Regions from separate parts of the Falseniella ignava genome, predicted to be linked through region 2. Evidence: a T-box and tRNA genes for the amino acid it is inferred to sense, from the RefSeq annotation. Region 2 holds a T-box; the other holds one or more tRNA genes.

What was found. A T-box is a leader RNA that pairs with one kind of tRNA and senses whether it is charged. The one in region 2 lies ahead of CYJ57_RS05090 (valine--tRNA ligase), so its partner is inferred to be a tRNA-Val.
Region 1: it encodes a tRNA-Val, which carries the amino acid that the T-box ahead of CYJ57_RS05090 (valine--tRNA ligase) is inferred to sense. The anticodon was not compared.

What each region holds. Positions count from the first base shown of each region.
Region 1 is NZ_PKHE01000013.1:44,959-52,143, forward strand. It holds partial or broken gene CYJ57_RS07830 (MiiA motif-containing surface protein) at 1-3,060, shown strand, start outside; gene CYJ57_RS05530 (TMEM164 family acyltransferase) at 3,237-3,932, shown strand; tRNA gene CYJ57_RS05535 (tRNA-Val) at 4,027-4,098, opposite strand; gene CYJ57_RS05540 (ribonucleoside-diphosphate reductase subunit alpha) at 4,199-5,902, opposite strand; gene CYJ57_RS05545 (ribonucleotide-diphosphate reductase subunit beta) at 5,946-7,185, opposite strand, start outside.
Region 2 is NZ_PKHE01000012.1:3,019-12,606, reverse strand. It holds gene CYJ57_RS05130 (5-bromo-4-chloroindolyl phosphate hydrolysis family protein) at 1-180, opposite strand, end outside; gene CYJ57_RS05125 (NUDIX hydrolase) at 310-876, shown strand; gene CYJ57_RS05120 (hypothetical protein) at 876-1,151, shown strand; gene CYJ57_RS05115 (5'-methylthioadenosine/adenosylhomocysteine nucleosidase) at 1,173-1,874, shown strand; gene rpsD (30S ribosomal protein S4) at 2,088-2,693, shown strand; gene CYJ57_RS05105 (septation ring formation regulator EzrA) at 2,934-4,658, shown strand; gene CYJ57_RS05100 (cysteine desulfurase family protein) at 4,756-5,904, shown strand; gene thiI (tRNA uracil 4-sulfurtransferase ThiI) at 5,906-7,123, shown strand; T-box leader at 7,185-7,381, shown strand; gene CYJ57_RS05090 (valine--tRNA ligase) at 7,422-9,588, shown strand, end outside.

The DNA of each region.
Region 1 (7,185 bases), on a different contig from region 2:
AAAACAGAAGGAACTCACAAAGTAAAAGTAATAGTCACTTATCCAGACAAGACTACGAAAGAAGTAGAAGTTCCAGTGATTGTTGGCAAAGATACTCGATCAGACGCTGAAAAGAACGATCCAGAAGCAGCAACATCACCAGATGCAACTACTCTAGTAACAGAATTAAACGTATTACCAAAAGCTGAAGATGGAATTGGTAACAAAGGTCAACTCACCAACGTAAAACAATACGTATGGAGCCAAACACCAGACGTCAGCAAAGTAGGAGACACAACCGGTAAAGTATTAATTCAATACAACGATGGATCAACAGACGAAGTAGAAGTTCCAGTAAAAGTGGTCGACAGTCGTAAAGACAACGAAAAATATCCACTTGTAGATCCAGAAAAAACAGAAGTAGTAGATAAGGATAAATTAACTGACGAGGAAAAAGAAAAAGTTAAGGAAGAAGTTAAGAAAGCAAACCCCAAAGCTAAAGAAGTAGATGTTGAAGACAACGGTAATGCTACAATTACTTATCCAGATGATTCTAAAAATGAGATGCCATCTGAAAAGACAGTAACTGAAAAACCAGCAGCAACAGAATATCAAGTAGTATTCAATGCAAATGGTGGTACACCAACGACTCAAACAGCAAAAGTTAGAGAAGGCGAAAAAGTGGAAGGTGTTACAGAACCTACTAGAGAAGGCTACAATTTTGTGAAATGGGTAGTGCTTGGTACAGATAAGATATTTGATCCAAATACTAACTTCAACAAAGATATGCTTGCTGAAGGTGAAGATAGTCTAATGGTAGTAGCAGTCTGGGAAAAACTTGAAGATAAGAAAATAGCAGATGAAGTAGATCCAACAATTCCAGAAAAAACTGGAGTAAAAGATCTTGATAACTTAACTGATGATGAGAACAAAGAAGTTAAAGATAAGATTGAAGAAGCCAACAAGGATAAATTCCCAGAAGGCACAAAAGTCGAGGTAGATGATAAAGGTAATGCAACCATCACTTACCCAGACGGATCTAAAGATACAATCCCAGCGGAAGACTTAGTATTCCAATACGAACATGGTGAGCCAGAAATTACTGACAAACCAGAGCTTCCAATCGCTGATATCATTGAGCCAAATACTCCAGATAAAACTGGAGTAGAGGACAAAGATAACTTAACTGACGATGAGAAGAAAGAAGTTAAGGATAAGATTGAAGAAGCGAATAAAGATAACTTCCCAGAAGGAACAGAAGTAGAAGTTGACGATAAGGGTGATGCAACCATCACATATCCAGATGAGTCAACAGACACAATTCCAGCTAAAGATCTTGTAAAAGAAAAAGAATCTGAGGATAAGACAATAGCAGATGAAGTAGATCCAACAATTCCAGAAAAAACTGAAGTTGAAGATACGAACAAGCTAACCGAAGATGAGAAGAAAGAAGTAAAAGACAAGATTGAAGAAGCTAACAAGGATAAATTCCCAGAAGGTACAGAAGTAGAAGTTGGCGATAAGGGTGATGCAACCATCACGTATCCAGATGAGTCAACAGACACAATTCCAGCTAAAGATCTTGTAAAAGAAAAAGAATCTGAGGATAAGACTGACGCTGATAAGATTACTCCAAACATTCCAGAGGAAAAAACTGGCGTAAAAGATCTTGATAACTTAACTGACGATGAGAAGAAAGAAGTTAAGGATAAGATAGAAGAAGCCAACAAGGATAAATTCCCAGAAGGCACAGAAGTAGAAGTTGACGATAAAGGTGATGCAACCATCACTTACCCAGATAAGTCAACAGACACAATTCCAGCTAAAGATCTTGTAAAAGAAAAAGAATCTGAGGATAAGACTGACGCTGATAAGATTACTCCAAACATTCCAGAGGAAAAAACTGGCGTAAAAGATCTTGATAACTTAACTGACGATGAGAAGAAAGAAGTTAAGGATAAGATAGAAGAAGCCAACAAGGATAAATTCCCAGAAGGAACAGAAGTTGAAATTGACGATAAGGGTAATGCAACCATCACGTATCCAGACGGATCTAAAGATACAATCCCAGCGGAAGACTTAGTATTCCAATACAAGCATGGTGAGCCAGAAATTGATGACAAACCAGAGCTTCCAATCGCTGATATCATTGAGCCAAATACTCCAGATAAAACTGAAGTAGAGGACAAAGATAATTTAACTGAAAAAGAAAAAGAAGAAGTTAAAGATAAGATTGAAGAAGCTAACAAGGGTAAATTCCCAGAAGGCACAGAAGTAGAAGTTGGTGATAATGGAGACGTAACGGTTACTTACCCAGACGGATCTAAAGATGTTATCCCAGGTGATCAAACAGTCACTGAGAAAGAAAAATCTGATGCTGAGAAGAATCCAGCTGTCACTCCAGATGAGAAGACAGGTGTGAAAGATCTTAATAACTTAACAGACAAAGAGAAAGAAGAAGTTAAGGATAAAGTAGAAAAAGTGAACCCAGAAGCGAAAGATGTAACTATCGACGACAAGGGTAACGCAACGATTACTTATCCAGATGGATCAACGAACACAATTCCAGCAGAAGAACTTGTATTCCAATACGAGCATGGTGAGCCAGAAATCACTGACAAACCAGAACTTAAGATTGCGGATATTATCGATCCAATCATCCCTGACAAGACAGAAGTCGGACGCCCAGGTCTAACGCAAAGTGAAAGAGATGAAGTAGAGCGTAAGATTAAAGAAGCCAACAAAGATAACTTCCCAGAAGGAACGAAAGTTGAAGTGGATGAGTCTGGTAATGCAACAATCACGTATCCAGATGGATCGATCGATACGATTCCATGGAACAAACTTGTCTACCATCGTGATGATGAAGGAGCAGCTGAAAGCGACAAACCATCAGATGAAGCTTCAGATAAAGACTCTAAAGAAACTGAAGAAGCATCATCAACTGCTAAATCATCTTCAGGATTACTACCTGAAACAGGTGAGTCAGCTTCAACAGCAATCTTCGGTGCTGCAGCACTTTCAGTCTTAGCAGGTCTAGGATTAGTTGCAAAACGTCGCGAAGATGAAGAAGAAGCTTAATCGTTCATCACCAGATGAAAAGTCAGTTTAGACTCCAAACTATTGGAATCTAAGGCACAAAGACCCAAGCAAACGCTTGGGTCTTTAGTTTTGCCAAAAACGATAGTATCTCTAAGGAAATTTTGCTATAATATCGAAGTAGAATTTTGTATTTTTTTAAAGGGAGGTGGAAGTCGATGGATATACAATATTTTTTCCGAGTGGCGGAAGATAGTGCGGCACCGGAAGTACCGCTGCCATTCATCATTGGCTGTATTGCGATGATGTTTTATATTGCGCGTCGGTGGGATCGGCCGAAGGTATTTGCCTGGTTAGCCATTGCAATGCAAGTGATGATCTTAACGTGGTATCAGCTTACCGGGAATTTATTGGCAGATGGCTTACCACTCTATCATTGTCGGATTGCAATCTGGGTTTTAAGTATCGGGATACTGCTAGATAAGCGAACCAAGCTGATGACTTGGTCAAGTCTGATTGGACTACCTTTCTCACTGATTGTGCTACTTATTCGCGATATGAACGAATACCAATTCCCTCATATTACTAATGTTTATTACTTTGCCGGGCATATCTTAATTTTCTTAATGTCCTATCATTACTTAACCGAACAGCCGGTGAAGATTTCTAGTCAAGCTCTTATCTCCTACACGCTTGCGATACATTGTGGGGTTGAACTAGTGAACTTATTGCTTGGAAGCAATTATAGTTATTTAAGACGACTTCCAATTCTCAGTTATGCGGATATCAATCGGTATGCTTTTCTCATTGTGACGGTCTGTGTGTTAGCGATGCTCTTCTTAATGCGCTGGGCAGTTCATCTTTATTGGCATTCCGTGAAGATTCCTGAACCACAGCCCACAACCCATGATTAATTGATTTAAAAAGCTCGCAAGAGCTTTTTTATTATGCGATGGAATGGCACAACAAAAAAAGCAAGAAGCCGTAATCGACTTCTTGCTTGTGTGATGGTCCTTGTAGGACTTGAACCTACGACCCCTAGCTTGTCGAGCTAGTGCTCTCCCACTGAGCTAAAGAACCAGTAACATCTACTATTAGACCATAAATTCTAATAAAAAGCAAATCTTTTAGGTAAAGAAATAACCTCAACCTGCTCTGGGTTGAGGTTATATGTCTTCGATTAAGCTTCACAAGCCAAGCAGACGCTTGAGCGGTAGAAGGCTTGCGCTGCAGAAGTTGAGTGTTGGTAGTAAAGAGATTTAATCCCATTTTCCCAAGCGTAGAGATACAATTGATTCATCTCTTTAGCCGTTGTCGTCGCTGGGTTGATCATAATGTTCAAGGATTGAGACTGATCAATATAGCGTTGACGTACCGCAGCTTGGTTGATTACTTCGTATTGGTTAATTTCAGCGAATGTCTTGAAGACATTCTTCTCATGGTCACTTAAGAAGTCTAAGTGAAGAACTGAACCGTCGTGATTCTTAATTGATTCCCACACATCAGGCGTGTTGCGGCCTTTTTCTTCCAGTAACTCGACTAAGTAGCGGTTACGGATGGTTGTCTTAATCTTACTCATATCTTTCACGTAGTAATTACTGAAGAGTGGTTCAATCGATTGTGAGACTTGTCCGATAATAAAGGCAGACGAAGTTGTCGGTGCAATCGCCATGGTAGTTGTATTGCGGCGTCCAGTTCCTTTAAGGATCAGAGGCTCACCGAATAATTCAGCTAACTCACAAGAGGCTTTCTCGGCACGTTCTTGAATCGTCCGATGAATCTCTTCGTTGAGGTAGCTTGCTTCTTCAGATTCAAAGGCAATGAGATTGGATTGTAGGAGTGAATGCCAACCTAAGACACCCAGACCAAGGGCGCGGTTCTCAACCGCAAAGTTATAAGCTCGCTCCATAAAGTGGAAGGCTTCGCGGTATTCGAATTGATCGGAATCACGTAATTTTTCTAACTTTTCGATAAATTCACTCATTACTGCATCTAAGAAGTAGATCATCGTTTCAACGGCGTCGGTATCTTTCCACTCGTTGTAGTGAAGCACGTTCATTGATGACAAGTTACATACGAAAGACCAACGGTCGTTATCTGGTAACATAATCTCGCTACATAAGTTCGAGTGGGTAATTGGGTAATCACGGTACCACTCAGGTTTATTATTATTGATGGTATCCGTAAAGAGGATATAAGGGTAACCCATTTCCACACGACGTTGGATAACTTTAGCCCAAGTCGCACGTTTTTCACGGTCACCTTGAATCATTTCGCGCATCCATTCATCTGACACGGTAACGGCGTGGTTCAAGTCTTGAATATCGTTTCCTTCGACCCCGATTTCTAAGAATTCATCGATATCAGGGTGATCGATGGGTAAGTATGGTGCGAAACGGCCGCGACGGCTCGAGCCTTGGCTTACTGTATCGGTCATTTGCTCGAATAATTTCATAAAGTGAACGGCACCACTTGAATAGCCGTTATTCGTAATGGCAGCGCCGCGTGGGCGTAGGTGACCGAAGAACCCTGAGGTCCCGCCGCCGTACTTAGACATCATACCAATCTCTGCCGCTGTATATAAGATGGATGCCATATTATCATCCGGTGTAGATCCAAAGCATGAGATTGGGAAGCCGCGGTTTGAGCCAAAGTTGGTCCAGACAGGGGTAGAAAGAGAATAATAACCACGGCCTAAGTAAGTATAGAACTTATCACTAAACCCATCGATGCCTAAGATTTCTTCGGCTCGGTCGGCAATTTCTCTCAAGCGACTGTGAGCGTCTTGTCCCTCTCTTAAGTAGCCACGCTCTAAGAATGTCTGGCTATCTTCTGTCAGCCAATAGAATGGCTCATATTCACGATTCTTTAATTGTGCGGTCATGTTTAAAACTCCTTTAATCTATAATCATCATCGACAGCTCGAATTAGAATAGGTCGTCGGCTGTCATCGACTGTGAACGTTTCGTGTAGTTCACAGAGCGTTTGGCGAAGAAGTCAACGTGTTTGGTTGAGACAATCTCTTCGTCAAACCATAAGGTTTTTTCAACTTCAGCTAAGTCGGTCTCGAAGATGCGTTCAAGTCCGATCGCTTCGAGTGAGTTGTTCAGGCGATTCTTAATAAATTCAAGAACAGTTTGTGTCGGCATAAAGTCAATTTCGCCATCTTCATAGATCCAATCTAAGACATCTTTCTCAGATTCGTAGGCTTGTTTAACAAGCGTGTAGATTTCTTCTTTTAATTCATCGTCAAACCAGTCAGGGTTTTCAGCTTTAATGGTATTGATTAAATCAATGCCGAACTCTCCGTGGAGTTGTTCTTCTTTAGAAGTCGCTTCGATAACGTTGGAAATTCCGCTGAATAAGTTTTTCTGTTTATTGAACGACATAATAATTAAGAACTGACTGAATAGTGAGATATGTTCAATAAAGGCAGAGAATAATAAGATTGAAATGGTGTAGTCACGGTTGGAACCGGTTTGTGAATATTTAATATGTGAGTTTAAGTAATCCACCCGGTGGTTCAATGCTGGAATTTGTTCGATTTCTTCGAAAATTTCGTTCAATCCGAGTAATTCCAATAAATGTGAGTAGGCGTCTGAGTGACGAACTTCTGACTCGGCAAAAGTCATCCCAACGTTGGCCAGTTCTGGCTTTGGTAAGCGGTCGTATAATTTCGCCCAGAACGTCTTCACGCTAACTTCTACTTGAGAGATGGCGAGCATCGCATTGCGGATGGCAGTTCTTTCGTGCGGTTCTACGTTGATTTTGTAGTCTTGAATATCAGACGTGTAGTTATACTCGGTATGTAGCCAGTATGAATGTTGGATGGCTTCTTTATATGATTCTAATTCAGGATATTCGTAAGGTTTCAAGTTCTTACGTGGTTTGAAGATATCACGTTGACGCGCTTTCGTCTGTTCCGCACGGTAAAGGATGTAAGCTTTGGCCGTTCTTGGGAAGCTTTGTAACATCAGTTCGGTCTCAACTAAGTCTTGGATTTCCTCAACGTGAATCGGATCGATATCGATTTTTTCGATGACTTTTTGCGTCACAGTATTGATTTCCATATCGTTTAATTCATGAGTTTCATTATTAGCTTTTTGAATGGCAATCTCAATCTTCGTTGGGTCAAAATCAACACGGTCGCCGTTACGTTTGGTAACG
Region 2 (9,588 bases):
AACAGTAATATGAGCTGCTGAAAGACCCGTTAGAAAAGTAAACATCAATGCTATAATAATGTAGGCGCCATAGTGTTGTAGAACAAATAGACTTAATGGGTAAGTGGCGTTAAGTCGGACATAGTAATATCCTTGGTAAATGAAGCATGCTAACGCTAGCATTAGAATAATTGTATCCATATCGAAATTCCTCCTATTCGAGTAGGTAGATAATCTTAGTTATTGTATAATAATTGTAGCATAGCTTTGGGTGCTGGTTATCGGACTCAAGGCTGATATTCTAAAAAATAAGAGTGGATGTGAGAGAGTATGTTAGAAGCAGAGTTTATGAAAAGTGACCGTTTACGTGCGAGTGAACTGATTTATGACGGGCAAATTATTCAGCTATATCGTAATCAAGTTGAAATTCATCCGCAAGTTGTGGTGGCGCGTGAATTGGTTAACCATCAGACCGCGGTAGTAATTCTTCCTATTACCGACACCGATGAAATTATTTTAGTCTCACAGTATCGTCCAGCAGTAGATCAAGTATTACTCGAATTACCTGCAGGGTTGATTGATATTCATCAGTTGGCAGCTGAAGATCCATTGATAGCGGCTAAACGCGAGCTCGAAGAAGAGACTGGGATGCAATCCGATTGTTGGGAGTATTATGGCAAGTTAGATTGCTCACCGGGTTTTTGTAATGAGGCGATGGAATTCTATATTGCTAGAGATGTTAAAGGAGTTCCACATCCGATAGCAGGGGACGAGGATGAGTTTATTACGGTTAAAAAATATTCTCGCTCAACTATTCAATCTATGTTGGATGAGAGACTTATTTCAGATATGAAGACACATCTAATTCTTAAACTATGGCTATTAGGAGGGATATAATGCCATTGAATCAAAAAAAATCAGATTCACTGTACCAAGATTATTTGGATTACCAATCGAATGCATCAGAACCGCCGTTAGATGAAATGCCATACTCAATGGATTCAAACCCCCAATCAGAACGGGGGGAAATCCCATTGCAAGAAGACTTTGAAGAGGAGCTTCCGGAGCAACGACTTCACTATAGTGCGAAGATTGATTACTTTTTAAACAATAGCATTGTCGTTACAGCGGTACTTCTAATTTTAGTATTAGTAATAGCATTTTTAATTTAACGAGAGGAGTTACTTATAGAGATGATTGGAATTATTGGGGCAATGGCCCAAGAAGTTGCAATATTAAAGGAGCAGTTACAAAACCGTCAATTGATTGAACATTACGAGCATCAATTTTATACAGGACAATTGGGAGAACAAGAGGTGGTAGTGGTTCAATCCGGGATTGGGAAAGTTAATGCAGCCATCGTCGTTCCGCTACTCAAGATGCTCTTTGAAGTCGATTATATTATTAATACTGGAAGTGCCGGAGCACTTGATTCAGCTTTAAGTATAGGTGATGTCGTCATCGCTCATTCACTCGTATATCATGATGTGGATGTCACGAGTTTCGGCTATAAATATGGACAAATGGCTGGGATGCCTGAAGCGTATTATCCGGATTCTCAGCTACAATCCTTAGCGAAAGAAGCGAGTCATCATATTGGAATCGAGCCTTATGTTGGAATGATCGTCTCTGGCGATCAATTTGTGGCTGGTGCCGAGGAACGTCAAGCAATTCTTGAGAAACTGCCTTTTGCTCGAGCCTGTGAAATGGAATCCACTGCCATTGCGCAAGCGTGCTATCGATTTGATATTCCATTTATTATTATTCGGGCAATTTCAGATCAAGCAGATGGACAAGCGCATCTCAGCTTTGATGAATTTCTGGAGGTTGCGAGTCAATCTTCTGCTACGCTAGTTATGTATTTAGTGGAACAAATAGGAACTTTAACAAAATAAGAAATAAAGTTGCAAGACTTGAATATATCTGATACAATAGCGATTGTGTAAAATAATGCAGCATTGAAGATAGAGTAAGGCTTTCATTCGGAATCCATACGGAGAGTGAGTAACTGCGGCTGCTAAATGTGAAAGCTTATAAGAAGAATGTACTTATTCGGATTTTCATCGAATTATTTTACTCCAAAATGAAATTAATGGAGGAATTTAAATATGGCACGTTATACAGGACCAGCATGGAAAAAATCACGTCGTCTTGGTATTTCTTTAACAGAAACTGGAAAGGAAATTGCAAAACGCAACTACCCACCAGGACAGCATGGTAACCAACGTAAAAAATTATCAGAATACGCATTACAACTTCAAGAGAAGCAAAAACTTCGCTTTATGTATGGTATTAACGAACGTCAATTCCGTAAGTTATACGACCGTGCAGGTAAGATGGAAGGGAAACATGGTGAAAACTTCCTTATCTTACTTGAAACACGCTTAGATAACTTAGTTTATCGTTTAGGATTTGCGAACACACGTCGTCAAGCACGTCAATTAGTTAACCACGGTCATATTCAAGTTGATGGATCACGTGTTGATATTCCATCTTACTTAGTAGAACCAGGTCAAGTGATTGGTTTACGTGAGCGTTCAGAAAGCTTAGCATTGATTAAAGATAACTTAGAAAACACAGTAACTCGTTTAGAATTTATCGAGTTTGATGAAAATTCTAAATCTGGTAAAATGACTCGTTTACCTGAACGTAGCGAATTAAACGCTGAAATCGACGAATCATTCGTTGTTGAATACTACAACAAATTAGGTTAATTACAAAAACGCACCACTTAGAAATGTTGGTTTCAAGATTTCTAAGTGGTTTTTTTCTGAGTTAATTCGAATGAAAAACGCTGTGTGTCAAAAATCATCAAAAAATACGGTATAAGTAGGCTCAGCTAGGGTAAAATACGTTTAATTAATGAGAAATACTTTTATTTAGCGATGGTCAATGGTATACTTTAAAAGGAATTATATAATCATTATGTACGAGTGTTAGAAGGGACGTAGACAATGAGTGTGACTTTCACAGATATCCTATTTGCGATTGTTGTTATCTTCTTGGTCATATCAGGAATTGTCTTTTTCATGAAAACTCAACGAACAAAAGAAGTTCGTGAGTTAGAGAATCGAAAAGATGAGATGATGACAGTTTCAATAGCGGATCAATTATTTACCTTAAAAAATATGGAGTTATCCGGTCAGACTAAACGGAAATATGAAAGTTTAGTAGCGACATGGCAAACTTTAACCAATTATCAATTTACTGAGATAGAATCTACGATTATTATTGCTGAACAGTACATTGATCAAATGAAATTAATTAAAGCCAAAAATGCAATGAATGAAGCAACCGATTTACTCGAATCGACGGAAATTGAAGTCAATGAGTTGCATGATGAATTGACGAAGTTAATTGATGTGACGGAATCAAATCAAGTTCGCTATGAAAGCTTACTTGAACGATACAATACATCCCGCAAAAATATTATGAACCATTCTTTCGACTACGGTCCAGCGATCGAGACATTAGAAAAGAATTTACAGTATTTAGAGTTGAACTTTACTCGTTACAATGAATTAATGAGTGAAGGAGATTATCTTGAGGCGCAAGATATGCTTGGCAAAACTGATTCAGATCTGTCTACGCTAGAGGAAATTTTAGAAAAATTACCTAAGATGTATTCGAAGATTACAAGTGAGTATGAGGAAAATCTAGAAGATATTGCCCAAGGCTATAAGCGCATGGAAGAGAGCAAGTTCAAATTTGATGATGTCCATGTCTTAGAACGTGTAGATGAGATTCAAGAACGTTTGAATGAAGCAAAAACGCATATTAAGAATGCCGACTTAGCTGAAGCACAGACATTGATGGATAAATCTGAACGTGATATTAATGCCATGTATGATTTCTTACAAGCGGAAATTGATGCTAAAGAGGCTGTACAGGGATTAATGCATCAATTAACTCAATCATTAGCTCAAATTAAAGATGATAATCGCTATACGACTATTGAAGTAGATCGGATTGCGCAAAGTTATGTTTTGCATGATAATCAAGAAGACCGGATTGCGAATATTACCGAAAATATCCAACGTGATCAGGAAGAATTTGCTCAATTAATCCAAGAAGTTAAAGAACATGAAGCGATTTATACTAAGGTATTACAACGGCTTAAGCGTATTGAAAAGAGAATCGATGAATATCTCACACAACAACAAGGAATTATCCAAAGTCTTGCTTCGTTGAGTCAACGCGAAAAAGATGCAAAGAGCAATTTAGATTTATTTGAACTTGATTTACGAAATATGAAGCGACGTTTGGAAAAACAACATCTACCTGGATTGTCGCAATCATTTTACGATAAGTTCTACTTAGTGACTGATCAAATCGAGTATATGTCTAAAGAACTTAATCGGGTCCAAGTCGATATGAATGAAGTAGAAGCATTAGAACAAGATTTGGCCGAAAATATGGCGACATTAGAAGAGATGGCGGAAGAATACATTGATAATGCAACACTCACGGAATATATGATTCAACATAGTAACCGATTCCGTTATGATATTCCAGAAATGGAACAAGCGATTCGTGAAGCAGAGTTTCTATTTTATGAGCAATTCCGCTACGGTGAAGCTTTAAATGTAATTGAAAAAGCACTTTATCGTGTTGATCGAGAAGGACCAACTCAAGTTCGTCGTATGTATCAACAAGAAAAACAACATCGAATTTATTAAATTAAAGCACATTTTTTCGGACAATTTGATATTAAATATTTTAAATTGAACAAGACACCTGTTTTGTTCAATTTTTTATTGAAAAGAGGGGATCATCGTGAATTATTTTGACCATAGTGCCACGACTCAGCCACTACCTGAAGTGATGGGAACGTATCAGCAAGTAGCTACCCAGTTTTTCGCCAATCCATCGAGTGCGCATGAACTAGGGCAAAGGGCTCGTCAATTATTAGAACAAGCTCGCAAGCAAGTTGCTGAAATACTATCGTATCGTAGCGATGAAATTTACTTTGCTTCAAGTGGAACGGAAGTAAATAATTGGGTCATTAAAGCGATTGCGCCATCCTATATAAGTGGTGCAAAAAAAGCAACTCTAATTACAACGTCTTATGAGCACCCATCGATTCGTGAATCCGTCCAATATTTGCAATCATCGGGCCACTCGATTGAATACTTACCGATTGATTCTAGCGGTGCTTGTGATTATGAAACGTTAGAAAAGTTGTTAACCGATAAACCGATTGGAATGTTATCAACGATGGGCGTCAATAATGAAGTAGGCAGCCTACTAGATTTTGATCGAATTGCGAAGTTGCTAGAGCCGTATCCGCAAGTGATTTGGCATGTGGATGCGGTCCAATGTTTGACGACCCAATTAGATTCAATCCTTCACCCAAGAATTGATATGTTAACTTTATCAGGGCATAAGTTCCATAGTGGGCGAGGCACCGGAATTTTAGCTTGTCGACAACGGGTAAATCTCCTACCTTTCTTGGACGGGGGAGGTCAAGAGATGGGGATGCGAAGTAGTACTGAAAACCTAGCCAGCATTGTCGCAACTGCCAAAGCTCTTCGCCTCACTGCTGAAAGACAAGCAGTGGCAAAGGCTACGTTGGTACAATTTAAAGACCAAATTATACACCAATTATCTCAGTATGGCTGGCAACTATTTAATCCAACGCATAGTAGTGAACATATTATTTGTGCAGCATTGCCACCAATTCCTGGTGAAGTTTTAGTGCATGCTTTTGAAGAAAACGAAATTTACCTTTCTACTACGAGCGCTTGCTCAAGTCGTAAACATCAACCGCATGCTACGCTAAGAGCCATGGGTGTAAACGATGTAATCAGTCAATCGGCTATTCGTATTAGTCTATCACAACACACTTCACCACAAGAGGTGGATTCACTTATTCAAGCGATTGCGAAAGTTAGTCAACAATTACAGCTCAGGAAGGAGTCATAGAATGACAACCAAACGACTTAAAATTCATTATGGGGAATTGTCAACTAAAGGAAAAAATCGTCGAATGTTTCAGCAGAAATTAGCCGAACAAATTCGCTATAAGACCAAATCACTCGAAAAAATTAAAATCATAGCTAATTTTGATTTTATGTATTTAGAGTGGGAAACAACACCTTATGAATCAATCATTGAAATTATTAAAACAATTCCTGGAATTGCTCGATTTGAACCGGTTTATCAAGTCGAAAAAAATCTGGGAGCTATTCAATCACGTGCAGTAGAATTATTTAACGAATTATCTATTGAACCAGGAGATTCCTTTAAAGTTGTAGCAAAACGTTCGGATAAAAATTTTGTTTACGATACTTATGATATACAGCGTGAAGTTGGGCATGTCATCGGAGAAACTTTTCCACAACTCAAAGTTGAAATGCGCCAACCGACTTATCGCTTAGCCGTTCAAATTGATCAAGGGAACCATGCTTATTTAAGCTTAGTGACTTATCTAGGATTGCAAGGAATGCCATACGGCTCCAGTGGGCGTGGTCTACTGATGTTATCAGGTGGATTTGATTCACCGGTGGCAGGGTATCTGATGATGAAGCGAGGCCTTGAGATTGAAGCCGTTCATTTTAGTAGTCCACCTTATACGAGTCCACAAGCATTAGATAAAGCAAAGAGATTAGCGAGCACTTTAGCACATTACGGGATGCCGATCCAATTTATTAATATCCCCTTTGCTAAGATTCAAGAGTCGATTAAAGCGCATGTTCATGACCAAGCATCGATGACGGTCATGCGGCGAATGATGTTACGAATTATGGATCGCTTAATTGTGTTACGAAAAGCTGATGCGATTGTGAATGGGGAATCCCTCGGACAAGTAGCCTCTCAAACGATTCAAAGTATGCGAGTGATTAATGAAGTGACACACACACCGATTTTAAGGCCTTTAATTGCTTATGATAAAAATGACATTATCGATATTGCCCAAAATATCGGGACGCATGATATTTCAAATGAGCCTTTTGAAGATTGTTGTACAGTTTTTGCTCCAGCATCTCCACATACTAAGCCGAGAATTGAGAAGATTGAAGAACTGGAATCACGATTGCCGATTGAAGCGCTCGTTGAAGATGCGATTAATAATTTAACGATTGAAGTTATTGATGAGCATTATCAAGCGAGACAAATAGAGCAATACGATCAGTTCTTATAATTACACCCGTTTAAAACTTACTTGTCTATTGAGGTGACATCTGCTAAACTAGGCGTATATAATTGAAGCGAAGAAGAGAAGAGTAGTTAACAAATATTAGAGAGAAGACGGATGGTGAAAGTCTTTACGTTGACGAATGTAGCTCGGAGCAATAGTGTACGAATAATTGAGTGCATTACGGATAGATTTCCGTTATCAACATTGAGAATGACAGATGTCATTAAATTAGGTGGTACCACGATTCACAGCGTCCTATGTTATGTAGGACGTTTTTTTATTGAGAAAGGAAGGCGATACAATGGTTGAAATGGCCAGTAAATATAATCAGCATGATGTAGAAAAAGGTAGATATCAAAAATGGGTTGACCAAGATGTGTTTAAACCGTCAGGAGATGTCAAAGCCGCTCCGTATTCGATTGTTATTCCACCGCCGAACGTGACAGGTAAGTTGCACTTAGGTCACGCATGGGATGTGACATTGCAAGATATGATTATCCGTCAAAAGCGTATGCAAGGTTACGACACACTTTATCTCCCAGGGATGGACCATGCAGGAATTGCGACCCAAGCGCGTGTTGAGGCACGTTTACGTGAACAAGGAATTAGCCGATATGATTTAGGTCGCGAAAAATTCCTCGATAAAGTTTGGGAATGGAAAAATGAATATGCTGCAACAATCCGCGAACAATGGGCAAAAATGGGGATTTCAGTAGATTATAGCCGTGAACGATTTACTTTAGATGAGGGCTTAAATAAAGCAGTTAATAAGGTATTTGTTGAATTATATCGCAAGGGACTTATTTATCGTGGGGAATATATTATTAACTGGGATCCTGAAGCTCAAACAGCATTATCGGATATTGAAGTAATTTATAAAGATATTCAAGGGGCTTTTTATCATATTGAATATCCAATTGTCGATTCAGATGAGCGAGTTGAAATCGCAACAACGCGTCCAGAAACGATGCTCGGAGATACAGCGATTGCGGTTCATCCAGATGATGAACGCTATCAACATTTGATTGGTAAGAAAGTTTTATTACCACTCGTCAATCGTGAAATTCCTATCGTGGCGGATACTTATGTCAACATGGAATTTGGAACAGGGGTCGTTAAAATTACACCAGCTCATGATCCGAATGACTTTGAAGTTGGAAATCGTCATGACTTACCGCGCATCAATATTATGGATACAGCGGGAGTGATTAATGAAGCCGGAGGTCCTTATGCAAATCTTGATCGCTTTGAAGCTAGAAAACGAGTGGTAGCAGATCTTAAAGAGCAAGGGTACCTTATTAAGATTGAAGAGATGGTCCATAGTGTTGGCCATTCTGAACGATCTGGCGCAGTGGTGGAGCCATATTTATCAACGCAATGGTTTGTTAAGATGGAGCCATTAGCAAAACAAGCTCTCGAAAATCAAATGACAGACGATCGAGTCGATTTTTATCCACCACGTTTTGAAGATACTTTCCGCCAATGGATGGAAAATGTACACGATTGGGTAATATCACGTCAATTATGGTGGGGACATCAAATTCCGGCATGGTATCATAATGAAACTGGTGAAATCTACGTTGGTGAGCAACCTCCTACTAATATTGAAGAGTACACTCAAGATCCGGATGTATTGGATACTTGGTTCTCTAGTGCACTATGGCCATTTTCAACGATGGGCTGGCCAGATGAATCAGCAGCTGACTATCAACGTTATTTCCCAACGAACACGTTAGTGACGGGTTATGACATTATTTTCTTCTGGGTTAGCCGAATGATTTTCCAATCGCTGGAATTTACAGATAAAGCACCTTTCAAAAATGTTCTGCTTCACGGATTAATTCGTGATAGCGAAGGCCGTAAGATGAGTAAATCGTTAGGTAATGGAATTGACCCAATGGACGTCATCGAAGAATATGGCGTTGATGCATTGCGCTGGTTCTTAGCCAATGGTTCCGCTCCAGGGCAAGACGTGCGTTATATGCCTGAAAAATTGTCCTCTGCTTGGAATTTTATCAATAAAATATGGAATGCGAGCCGCTACGTATTGATGAACGTCGACGGAAAAACAATCGATGAAATTGATCTTTCGGGTGAGAAAACATTAGCTGACCGTTGGATTTTATCGCGACTTCAGTCAACCATTGAATCTGTTACGCGACTATTTGAAAAATTTGAATTTGGTGAAGCGGGTCGATTATTATTCCACTTTATTTGGGATGACTATTGTGATTGGTATATTGAGATGACTAAGGAAGTCTTACAAAGTGAGACAGCTGACAAAACAACGACACAAAGTATTTTAATTTATGTGTTAGACCAATTTTTACGCCTACTACATCCGATTATGCCATTTGTAACTGAAGAAATTTGGGGGCATCTAGCAGGTGATGATCGTTCGATTGTGGTCGCAGATTATCCGGTAGTTCAATCAGAATTTATCGATCAAACGAGTGAAAAAGCGATGG